Regions from separate parts of the Alloalcanivorax xenomutans genome, predicted to be linked through region 2. Evidence: predicted binding sites of a transcription regulator. Region 2 holds the regulator's gene; each other region holds the start of a gene.
The links. Region 2 encodes LexA, which represses DNA repair genes until DNA is damaged. Its sites were predicted from a motif close to TACTGTNTANNTANACAGTA; they were not measured.
Positions count from the first base shown of each region.

Region 1: a site for LexA is predicted at 1,568-1,587, ahead of recA (recombinase RecA). Genes of this name have one in related genera too.
Region 3: a site for LexA is predicted at 1,561-1,580, ahead of uvrA (excinuclease ABC subunit UvrA). Genes of this name have one in related genera too.

Region 1 is NZ_CP136538.1:2,989,638-2,992,913, forward strand. Features, by position in the region: gene RYH70_RS13720 (regulatory protein RecX) at 1-421, opposite strand, end outside; gene recA (recombinase RecA) at 390-1,427, opposite strand; gene RYH70_RS13730 (CinA family protein) at 1,623-2,102, opposite strand; gene RYH70_RS13735 (DUF5062 family protein) at 2,302-2,538, shown strand; gene RYH70_RS13740 (8-oxoguanine deaminase) at 2,554-3,276, opposite strand, start outside.
Region 2 is NZ_CP136538.1:1,858,717-1,861,992, reverse strand. Features, by position in the region: gene RYH70_RS08745 (universal stress protein) at 193-651, shown strand; gene RYH70_RS08740 (cyclic nucleotide-binding domain-containing protein) at 724-1,386, opposite strand; gene lexA (transcriptional repressor LexA) at 1,728-2,342, shown strand; gene RYH70_RS08730 (DUF1499 domain-containing protein) at 2,706-3,104, shown strand; gene RYH70_RS08725 (TatD family hydrolase) at 3,101-3,276, shown strand, end outside.
Region 3 is NZ_CP136538.1:3,771,719-3,774,994, reverse strand. Features, by position in the region: gene uvrA (excinuclease ABC subunit UvrA) at 1-1,547, opposite strand, end outside; gene RYH70_RS17380 (LuxR C-terminal-related transcriptional regulator) at 1,680-2,327, opposite strand; gene RYH70_RS17375 (MFS transporter) at 2,559-3,276, shown strand, end outside.

The sequences.
Region 1 (3,276 bases), 1.1 Mb from region 2:
GTTTGGCTTTTTCCTTCTGGTCCGCCGGCGGATGCCGGAAGCGCCGGCCCAGGACCTCGGTGGCAAGGGCGAACCAATCGCACTCGGCTTCACTCAGCGCCTCGGTAACCAGCGCCTCCCCCACCCCTTTCTGTTGCAGTTCGGCGCGAATGCGCAGCGGCCCCTGTCCCCGTTCGATTCTTGAACGGACAAAAAAACCGGCGAAACGCCGGTCATCCAGGAAGCCCTGCTCCTCGCACCAGGCCAGCACTTCGTCCAGCCAGAGCGCCGCGCCGAACTTGTGCGTCAGCTTGGCGCGCAGTTCGTGGCGGGAGTGATCCCGGCGCGCCAGCAAGCTGACCGCATACTGGCGCCCCTGGGCGGCATCGGCGGGGGCCGGGGCGCCGTCTTTACTCTTCCGTGGACTCTGGCTGGGCCGCATTTTCGGCGCTCTCTTCCGCCGGTGTACCCAACAGGCGTGCCCGGATTTCCTTCTCGATGGCGTCCGCCACCTCTGGATGCTCGGCCAGATAATCACAGGCGTTCTGCTTGCCCTGGCCGATCTTGTTGCCCTGGTAGGCGTACCAGGCGCCGGATTTGTCCACCAGGCCCTGCTGCACGCCCAGGTCCAGCACCTCGCCGAGCTGGTTGATGCCCTGGCCGTAAAGGATCTGGAACTCAGCCTGTCTGAACGGCGGCGAGACCTTGTTCTTCACCACCTTGACCCGGGTTTCGTTACCGGTCACCTCGTCACCCTGCTTCACCGCGCCGATACGGCGGATGTCCAGACGCACGGAGGAGTAGAACTTCAGCGCGTTACCGCCGGTGGTGGTTTCCGGATTGCCGAACATCACACCGATCTTCATGCGGATCTGGTTGATGAATACCACCAGGGTGTTGGCGTTTTTCACGTTACCGGTGATCTTGCGCAGCGCCTGGCTCATCAGGCGGGCCTGCAGGCCCACGTGGGCGTCGCCCATTTCGCCTTCGATTTCCGCTTTCGGCACCAGCGCCGCCACGGAATCGACGATCACCACATCCACCGCGCCGGAGCGCACCAGCATGTCGGTGATTTCCAGTGCCTGCTCACCGGTGTCCGGCTGGGACACGATCAGGTCGTCCACATTGACGCCCAGTTTCTCGGCGTAATCCGGGTCGAGCGCGTGCTCGGCGTCGACGAAAGCGCAGGTGGCGCCTTTGCGCTGGGCCTGGGCGATAACGCTCAGAGTCAGCGTGGTTTTACCGGAAGATTCAGGACCGTAGATTTCCACGATCCGGCCCTTGGGCAGACCACCAATGCCCAGGGCGATATCCAGGCCCAGGGATCCGGTGGAGATGGAGGGCATGCGCTCGCGTTTGCGGTCGCCCATGCGCATCACTGAACCTTTGCCGAACTGCCGCTCGATCTGCGACAGTGCCGCGGAAAGTGCTTTACCTTTATCGCTCATTGAATGACCCCTGTCCGTTTATTCCTGGATTCCGCTTATTCCTTAATGACGCCGTGGCTCGCCGCTGACCGGCATGTGCCCTGGCAAGAGCCTGCTGATCGTTGGCCGGCGAGCGTCCTTCGGCCTGACCCTTTGATCAGCACTGTCTATAAGGACAGCATTATGGACACTGTCCCGCGCCACTGCAACCCCCCCTTATTCGAGGCGGGCCAGCAGCCCTTCCAGGGCGGCGGCGATGGTAGCATGCCGGACCTGCCCACGATCACCGTCGAAGTGGAATCGCTCGGCGCGGGCCCAGTCCGGCTGCTGCGCCCAGGCGATCCACACCGTGCCCACCGGCTTATCGGCGCTGCCGCCGCCGGGCCCCGCCACGCCGCTCACCGCCACCGCCAGATCCGCCCGGGAACGCCCCAACGCGCCCCGGGCCATGGCCAGGACGGTCTGTTCACTGACCGCGCCGGCGCTGGCCAGAATCGCTTCCGAGACACCCAGCATGCTCTGCTTGGCCTCGTTGGAGTAAGTGACGAAGCCGCATTCGAACCAGTCCGAGGATCCGGCCAGCTCCGTCATTTCGCGGGCGATGCCGCCGCCGGTGCAGGACTCGGCGGTGGCCACGCGCAGGCCCCGTTCACGCAGGGTGTCGGCCAATGCAGTGACCTGCTCGGGTATGGTCATGGTGACTCCTGATGTTCAGAGAAGATCAAAAAAATCGCCATCCATGATGGCGGACTTTACCGACGCTGCCCACCGGTGATCCAGCAAACCGGCCACCGGTTCACGGACTGGCGCCCCGAAACCGAAGGGAAACACAGGGCATCCTTCCATCGGCTTTGTTACTCTGGGCCGTAAGTAGCCCCTGGCCTTCGGAGTCATCATGAAAAAGCTCAAGAATGAGAAGGAATGGGTCAAGAAAGCCATCGCACTCGGCATGGAGTACGGCGAGAAGCGGGGCGTGGTCGAGTTCGAGCCCACCGATTCGGCGGCACTGAAGCTGGAGTACATTTACCGCCTGCTGGTTCATGACAAGGTCATCCAGCCACTGCCGGAGGATCAGGTTTCCCAGCAGTCGATCCAGCATAAGCTGGCGATCTGGGCGTCGAAACAACCGTAGCCTGCGCTGCCCCCTCTACTGATACAGACGCGTCATGGCCCGGGCGTGTTCCCGTATCAGCACCGCGGGTTCCGTGCCAAGCAGTTGGCCATCCCGAACCCGCATTCGGCCATTGACCATGACCTGACTGGCCAGAAAGGGCCCGCACATTACCAGCGCCGCCAGCGGATCCCGCTGCGCGCCGGCGAAGGACAGGTGATTCATATCCACCGCCACCCAGTCCGCGCTCATCCCCGGTGCCAGATGACCGATGTCATCCCGGCCCAGCAAGCGGGCGCCGCCGCGGGTGGCCAGGGTTAACACCTCCCGGGCCGACAGTGCCCCGGGATCGCCGCCGAATCCGCCCCGCCCGCCCGGCGCTTCCGAACGGTAACGGGCCGGCGCCACCCGCTGCAGCATCATCGCCATGCGCGCCTCCAGGAACAGATTACTGGAATCGTTGGAGGCGGAACCGTCCACCCCCAGCCCCACCGGCACCCCGGCGTCCAGCAACTGGCGCACCTTGGCGATGCCCTGCCCGCAGCGCATGTTGGCGCTGGGGCAGTGGGCGATACCGGTGCCGGTGCGGGCCAGCAGCGCGATCTCCTCGTCGTCGAGGAAGATACCGTGGGCGAACCACACATCCTCACCGAGCCATTCCACTGACTCCGCGAACGCCACCGAACGCATGCCGTACTGGGCCAGGCAGTAATCCTCCTCATCCAGTTCCTCGGCCAGGTGGCAATGCAGACGCACGCC
Region 2 (3,276 bases):
GGCGCTAACGTCCGGTCAAGCTTCGGGGTGGCACAATCCCTTTTTGACGCCTCCCCGAGGGCCTGCCCATGGCCTTCGGAGAACCATGCCGGCCCAGGCGGGATCGGCCGCCGGGCGGGCCTTGATCAGCATCAATCGACCGCTTCCCGGGAGCGGGCTATACTCGGTGAAAAGCGTTCGAGGGAGACCGCCGTGACTGCTCCGTATCAAAGAATTCTTGTCGCCATCGATTGCAGTGACGAGTCCGCCGACATCCTCTGCCGTGCCGCCGGGGTGCTGGAAGGTAATGCCACCGGCGAGTTGCATCTGATTCATGTGATCGAGCCGCTGGCGCTGGCCTATGGCGCGGATGTGCCCATGGACGTCACCGACCTGCAAAGCGGGCTGGTCAAGCAGGCCCGCGAAACCGCCCTGGAATACGCTCGCCAGTACCAGATCGGCGAGGATCGCATCCACGTTGAGCTGGGTTCCATCGAAAAGACCATCGTCGACAAGGCCGATGCGCTGGGCGTGGATCTGATCGTGGTGGGCAGCCACACCCGCAGCGGCCTGGCTCTGCTGCTGGGCTCCACCGCCCGCGGCTTGGTGCCCGGAGCCCATTGCGACGTGCTGGCGGTGAAAGTCCAGCGCAAGGACAAGAAAGCGGACTGAGGGCACCGGCCCAGCCCAACCAATCCGCGCCTTGTGCAGATCGCCCGGCCAGCAGCCGGCCGGGGTGAGCCGTCACGTCATCGCCGGCCCGGCACGGGGGTGATCGTTCCAGCGGCATAACAGCGCCGCCAGCGCCCGCGCCTGTTCACGCAGTGCCGCCAGTTCCTGCGCGGTTCCCTTCTCGCCCTGATAAACCGGGATCTTGCGCAGAGCCGCCTCCAGTTCCGCGTCCGGCGCCGCCAGGCGCTGCACCTCCACCGCCCAGCGAATCTGATGCACCAGCATGTGAAACAGCGCCAGGCGGGTTGCAAGACTGAATAACGCCACCCGCGGCTGATCGAAATCGGCGAACGACAAGCGCGCCAGCACCGCTGGTTTCGCCTGGTCTTCCTCCGCCACTTTTTCCGCCACCTTCAAGGTGGCGCTGCGCGGCGTCGCCAGCAGCAGGGACAAAGCGCCAAACACCTCCCCCGGCGACACCCGGTACACCACGGGTGGCGGCGTGCCCTCGCCAAGCACCCACAGCTCTCCACGCAGCAAAAAATAAAGCCCGCTGGCCTCGGCCCCGGCCCGAATCACCACCTCGCCCGGCGCGGCTTCAAGAATCCGGGTCCCGGCCAGCAGCAAGGCTCGCTGGTCGGCATCGTCGCGGGATACTTCATTGAAAAACGGCACGCCGGAAAGTAATGACTCCACCCGCGCCTGCTGAGAACGTTGCCACTCGGCTTGCTTCATTTCCCCCCCAATCCACGGCAGCCTCACCATTCGCTGAAAGGCTGCTGCGGGAGCTTGCCCTGCAAGCTAATTCCCGGAATGCAGCGCTATTCGCTTGCACGGCAAGCTCCTACAGCGGCTCCATGGCCCCTCCGCGGGAAGCTGTCTTGGCAGCGAATACAACGCCACGACGCCGCCTTCCCCCCCGGGAAGCGCCGAGCGCATAGCCTAGCCGGGATGGCCGCGCAAGGCGAGCGAAGAGCACCTCGCAACAACATTGGAATGACAAAAACACTGGACATATTGTACTGTTCGTATTATCAGTATGCCATTCCCGTTGTGGCGACCCACAGGAGACCGACATGAGCAGCAAACTGACCCTCCGCCAGCAGCAGGTGCTGGATTGCATCCGTGATTCACAGGCGGACACCGGCATGGCCCCCACCCGGGCGGAAATCGCCGAAAGAATGGGGTTCCAGTCCAAGAACGCCGCCTCCGATCACCTGCGGGCACTGGAGCGTAAAGGCTATATCCGCCTGCACAGCGACCGCTCCCGCGGCATTCAGCTCCTGGAGTCGGCCCTCGGCGACGAGGATGAATTACCGGTGGTGGGCAAGGTGGCCGCCGGCACCCCGATCGAGGCGGTGGAAAACGTGCAGCGCACGGTACCGGTGCCACGTGGATTGTTTCGCCAGCGGCCCACCTATCTGCTCCAGGTGCAGGGCGACAGCATGATCGACGCCGGCATCTTCGACGGCGATCTGATCGCCGTGCGCAAGAGTGAAACGGCCCGTTCCGGTGAAATCGTGGTGGCCCGCATCGGCGAGGAAGTGACGGTGAAAACGTTGCGGCTGAACAAATCCGATGCCACCTTGCTGCCGGCCAACGAAGACTACGAACCGATTCAGGTGCCCGCGGATCAGTTGATCATCGAAGGTGTGTTCGTCGGCCTGATCCGCGATCCGAACGCGCATTAAGAGCCATTCGCCGCCCCCGAAGAGACAAAATGCGTTAGTGCCAGTTAGACTACGCACGCATTTGCGTTTTCTCCATGGCGCCCGTGGTCCTGTTGTCGCCACATTGATGGCCAGGGAATGAAAGGCCACGACCTTCCGTAGACGCCATGGAGACACCCTGAGACGTACCCTGAGACAGAGTTTCCATGAACAGGACGGTCAGGACCAAGGATAAACAGTGATAACGGCGACATCAGTCGACGTGCCAGGGAGGGTCGGGCATCCCAGCGGATGCCAAGCGCCGGGGGCGCATCACGGGTTCTCTCACGGCATGCCCGCCGTGTTCTCTGTGCCTGTGGTTTGTTATTGCTGAGTAGCTTTGCCATGAACGACACCCGTTTGCTAGCACCCTGCCCGTCCTCACCCAATTGCGTGTCCAGCCTGGCCACGGATGAACGGCACCGGGTGGCGCCTCTTCCCGGCTACGCCGACCGTGCCGGCAGTCTGAAACTGCTGCGCGAAGTGCTGGCCACCCTGCCCCGTGTCAGTTTCGAACAGGTAGGGCCGGCACGCTTGCAGGCACGCTTCACCAGCCGCGTGCTTCGCTTCGTTGATGACGTCACTTTCTATGTGCACGAGAATGGCGGTATTGAAGTGCGCTCCGCCTCGCGGGTCGGATACTACGATTTCGGCGCCAACCGGCGCCGGGTGGAGGATCTGCGTGAGCGGCTTGAGGAACGGCTGGGCGGCCTGACACCGGTTCAGGGGCAAGGCGCCGGATGAGTATGCCTGACCCCAGTGCGTGTGAATGGGCGGACATCGGTGTCAACCTCACCGACCGCCAGTTCGCCGACGACCGTGAAGCGGTACTGCAACGGGCCCGGCGGGCCGGCGTCAGCCGCCTGCTGCTGACCGGCACCAACGTCGAGGAATCCCGGCAAGCACTGGCGCTGTG
Region 3 (3,276 bases), 1.9 Mb from region 2:
ATGGAGGGTTCGTCGAGCACATACATCACCCCCACCAGGCCGGCGCCGATCTGGCTGGCCAGGCGGATGCGCTGAGCTTCACCACCAGACAAGGTCTCGGCGCTGCGCTCCAGGGTCAGATAGTCCAGGCCGACATTGACCAGGAACTGCAGACGATCGCGGATTTCCTTGAGAATCTTCTCGGCGATTTCGCCCCGGCTGCCGGCCAGTTTCAACTGATCGAAATAGTCGAACGCCTTGCCTACCGCCATGCGTACCACCTGGGGCAGCGTGATCTCGTCGATGAACACATGCCGGGCGGCTTCCCGAAGCCGGGAACCGTGACAGCTCGGACAGGTGGAGGTGGACAGGTAAGTGGCCAGGTCCTCTCGTACCGCCTCCGATTCGGTTTCCCGGTAGCGGCGCTCCATGTTGGGGATGATGCCCTCGAACGGATGGTTGCGGCTGATGATGTCTCCGCGGTCGTTGAGATAGCGGAATTCCACGTTTTCCTTGCCGGTACCGTAGAGGATCTTCTTGCGAACGGCTTTGCTCAGCTTCTTGAACGGCACGTCCATATCGAAGCCAAGGCTGTCCGCCAGAGAGGTGAGCATCTGGAAGTAATAAACGTTGCGGCGATCCCAGCCGCGAATCGCGCCCTCGGCCAGGGACAGTTCATCACTGGTGATGACCTTGTCCTCGTCGAAGAATTGTTTGACGCCAAGACCGTCGCAGCTCGGGCAGGCGCCGGCCGGGTTGTTGAACGAGAACAGACGCGGCTCCAGCTCCGGGATGGAATAGCCGCAGTGTGGGCAGGCGAACTTGGCCGAGAAGGTGATTTCCTCGCCCTTGCCGTCCATGGGGGCGATCACCGCGATGTCATCCGCCAGGTGCAGGGCGGTCTCGAACGATTCGGCCAGCCGGTTCTGCAGATCCGGGCGCACCTTGAAGCGATCCACCACCACTTCGATGGTGTGCTTCTTGTTTTTGTCCAGGGTGGGGGTGTCGTCCATATCGTGGATACGGCCGTTCACCCGCGCCCGCACGAAGCCCTGGGCACGCAACTCATCGAACAGATGGAGATGCTCGCCTTTCTTCTCTCGTACCACCGGTGCCAGCAGCATCAGCCGGGCGCCGTCTTCCATGGCGATCACCTGATCCACCATCTGACTGATGGTCTGGGCCGCCAGCGGCGTATCGTGCTCGGGACAGCGTGGCTCGCCCACCCGGGCGAACAGCAGGCGAAGATAGTCGTAGATCTCGGTAATGGTGCCCACGGTGGAGCGCGGGTTATGGCTGGTGGACTTCTGCTCGATGGAGATCGCCGGACTCAGCCCTTCGATGTGGTCGACATCGGGCTTTTCCATCATCGACAGGAACTGCCGGGCGTAGGTGGACAGTGACTCCACGTAGCGGCGCTGCCCTTCCGCGTAGAGCGTGTCGAACGCCAGCGATGATTTACCGGAACCGGATAAGCCGGTGATCACCACCAGCTTGTCCCGTGGAATGTCCAGATCCACGTTTTTCAGGTTATGGGTACGGGCACCGCGCACCAGAATGGTATCCATGGGTACTGCCACCTACTGTCAAAATGAACAGTGGAGTATAGGGGAAATGTTATGAAGGAGAAAAGAAATCAACGGCCGGACGGCAATGCCATCGGAAGGGCCGACACGCCGATGCGTGTCAGCCGGTGCGGGTTACAGGTTTTCCTGGGCCCAGTTCACGGCCTGCAGGCGGTTGGAGGCGTTGATCTTCTTGAAGATATTGTAGATGTGGGTCTTGATGGTGTGCGGGCTGAGGTTCAGAGCCGTGGCGATTTCAGAGTTCTTGGCGCCGGTGGCCATCACCTTGAGCACTTCCACTTCGCGATCGGTCAGGTTCACCTCGCTGCGTGAGAAGGTCTTGTTGAAAGCGCGGCTCTTCACCAGGTATTGCTGCAGCACCTTGCGCGGGAACCACAGTTCGCCTTCGAAGATCGCCTTGATGCCCTTGGTCAGCAGGCCCTGGGGGCAGTCGTGCAGGAAACCGCCGTTGACCATCGGCAGTCCGGCCAGGCGCGACAGGGAAGCATCGTCGTCCACATTGAAGACGCCGGTGAGCACGTCGCAATCCAGGCGCTGATCCACGGCCAGGAGGTGATTGATGACGTCGTTGACGTCCACCGAGTGGTAATCCACCAGGAACAGGTTCTGCTCCGCTCCTGCGAGATCGTCTTCGGCTACCATGTCGACCGTTTTCACGGCGGTGGCGGGAATGGACTCCTTAGCGAGAAACTCGGTAAGCAGGGCGTTTTGCAGGTGCTGGTTACCAACCACGTACACCTTCTGAGCGGGGATTTTATCCATGGAGTCTTCCGTGATGCGCTGAGGCTATCGGAGTGGCTACGAAAAATACCGTATTGTGCAAAAATCTATCACCCCTGGCGGGGCGGTTCAATTTGCTATTGCCTTAAGTGACAAGGTTTTACAGGTTCGAGCTTGACCAGAGAGCCGCCGAGGCGTTTTGTCCCCGCCCGGTGCCGGGGGAATCTGATACACTTGCCGCCCCCTAACCAGCCGCACCGGTTGCCAATCATCATGACGGACGAGTCCACCGCCGCCCTGCGGCGCACGGAAATCAGTACCAGCAGTTCTCTGGCCGCGATTTTTGCCCTGCGCATGTTCGGGTTGTTCATGATCCTGCCGATCTTTGCCGTATTCGGCGGACAGCTCGAGGGCGCCACACCACTGCTGATTGGTACCGCCATCGGTGCCTACGGGCTGATGCAGGCGTGTCTGCAGATCCCTTTTGGCATGCTCTCCGACCGTTTCGGGCGCCGTCCGATGCTGTTGATCGGCCTGGCCCTGTTCATGGCCGGTGGGGTGGTGGCGGCGCTCAGTGACACCATATATGGCGTCATCCTGGGGCGTGCCTTGCAGGGATCCGGCGCCATTGCCAGTGTCATTATGGCGCTGATTGGCGATGTAGTGAGCGAGCGTAACCGCACCAAGGCCATGGCCTTGATCGGAATGTCGGTGGGCGGTTCCTTCATCCTGGCACTGATTCTGGGGCCGCTGCTGGCTCACTGGCTGGGGCTCAGCGGCCTGTTCTGGCTGACCGTGGCGCTCGGTGCCGTGGCGTTGCTGGTAGCGCTGCGCGTACCGGCGCCCAAGGTCATGCTCGATGAGGCACTGCCGCCATCGCAGCGGTTCCGGCGGGTGCTGGGCAGCGCGGATCTGCGCCGTCTGGATCTGGGCATTCTGGTGTTGCACCTGACCATGACCGCGTCCTTCGTGGTGCTGCCCAAATTATTGC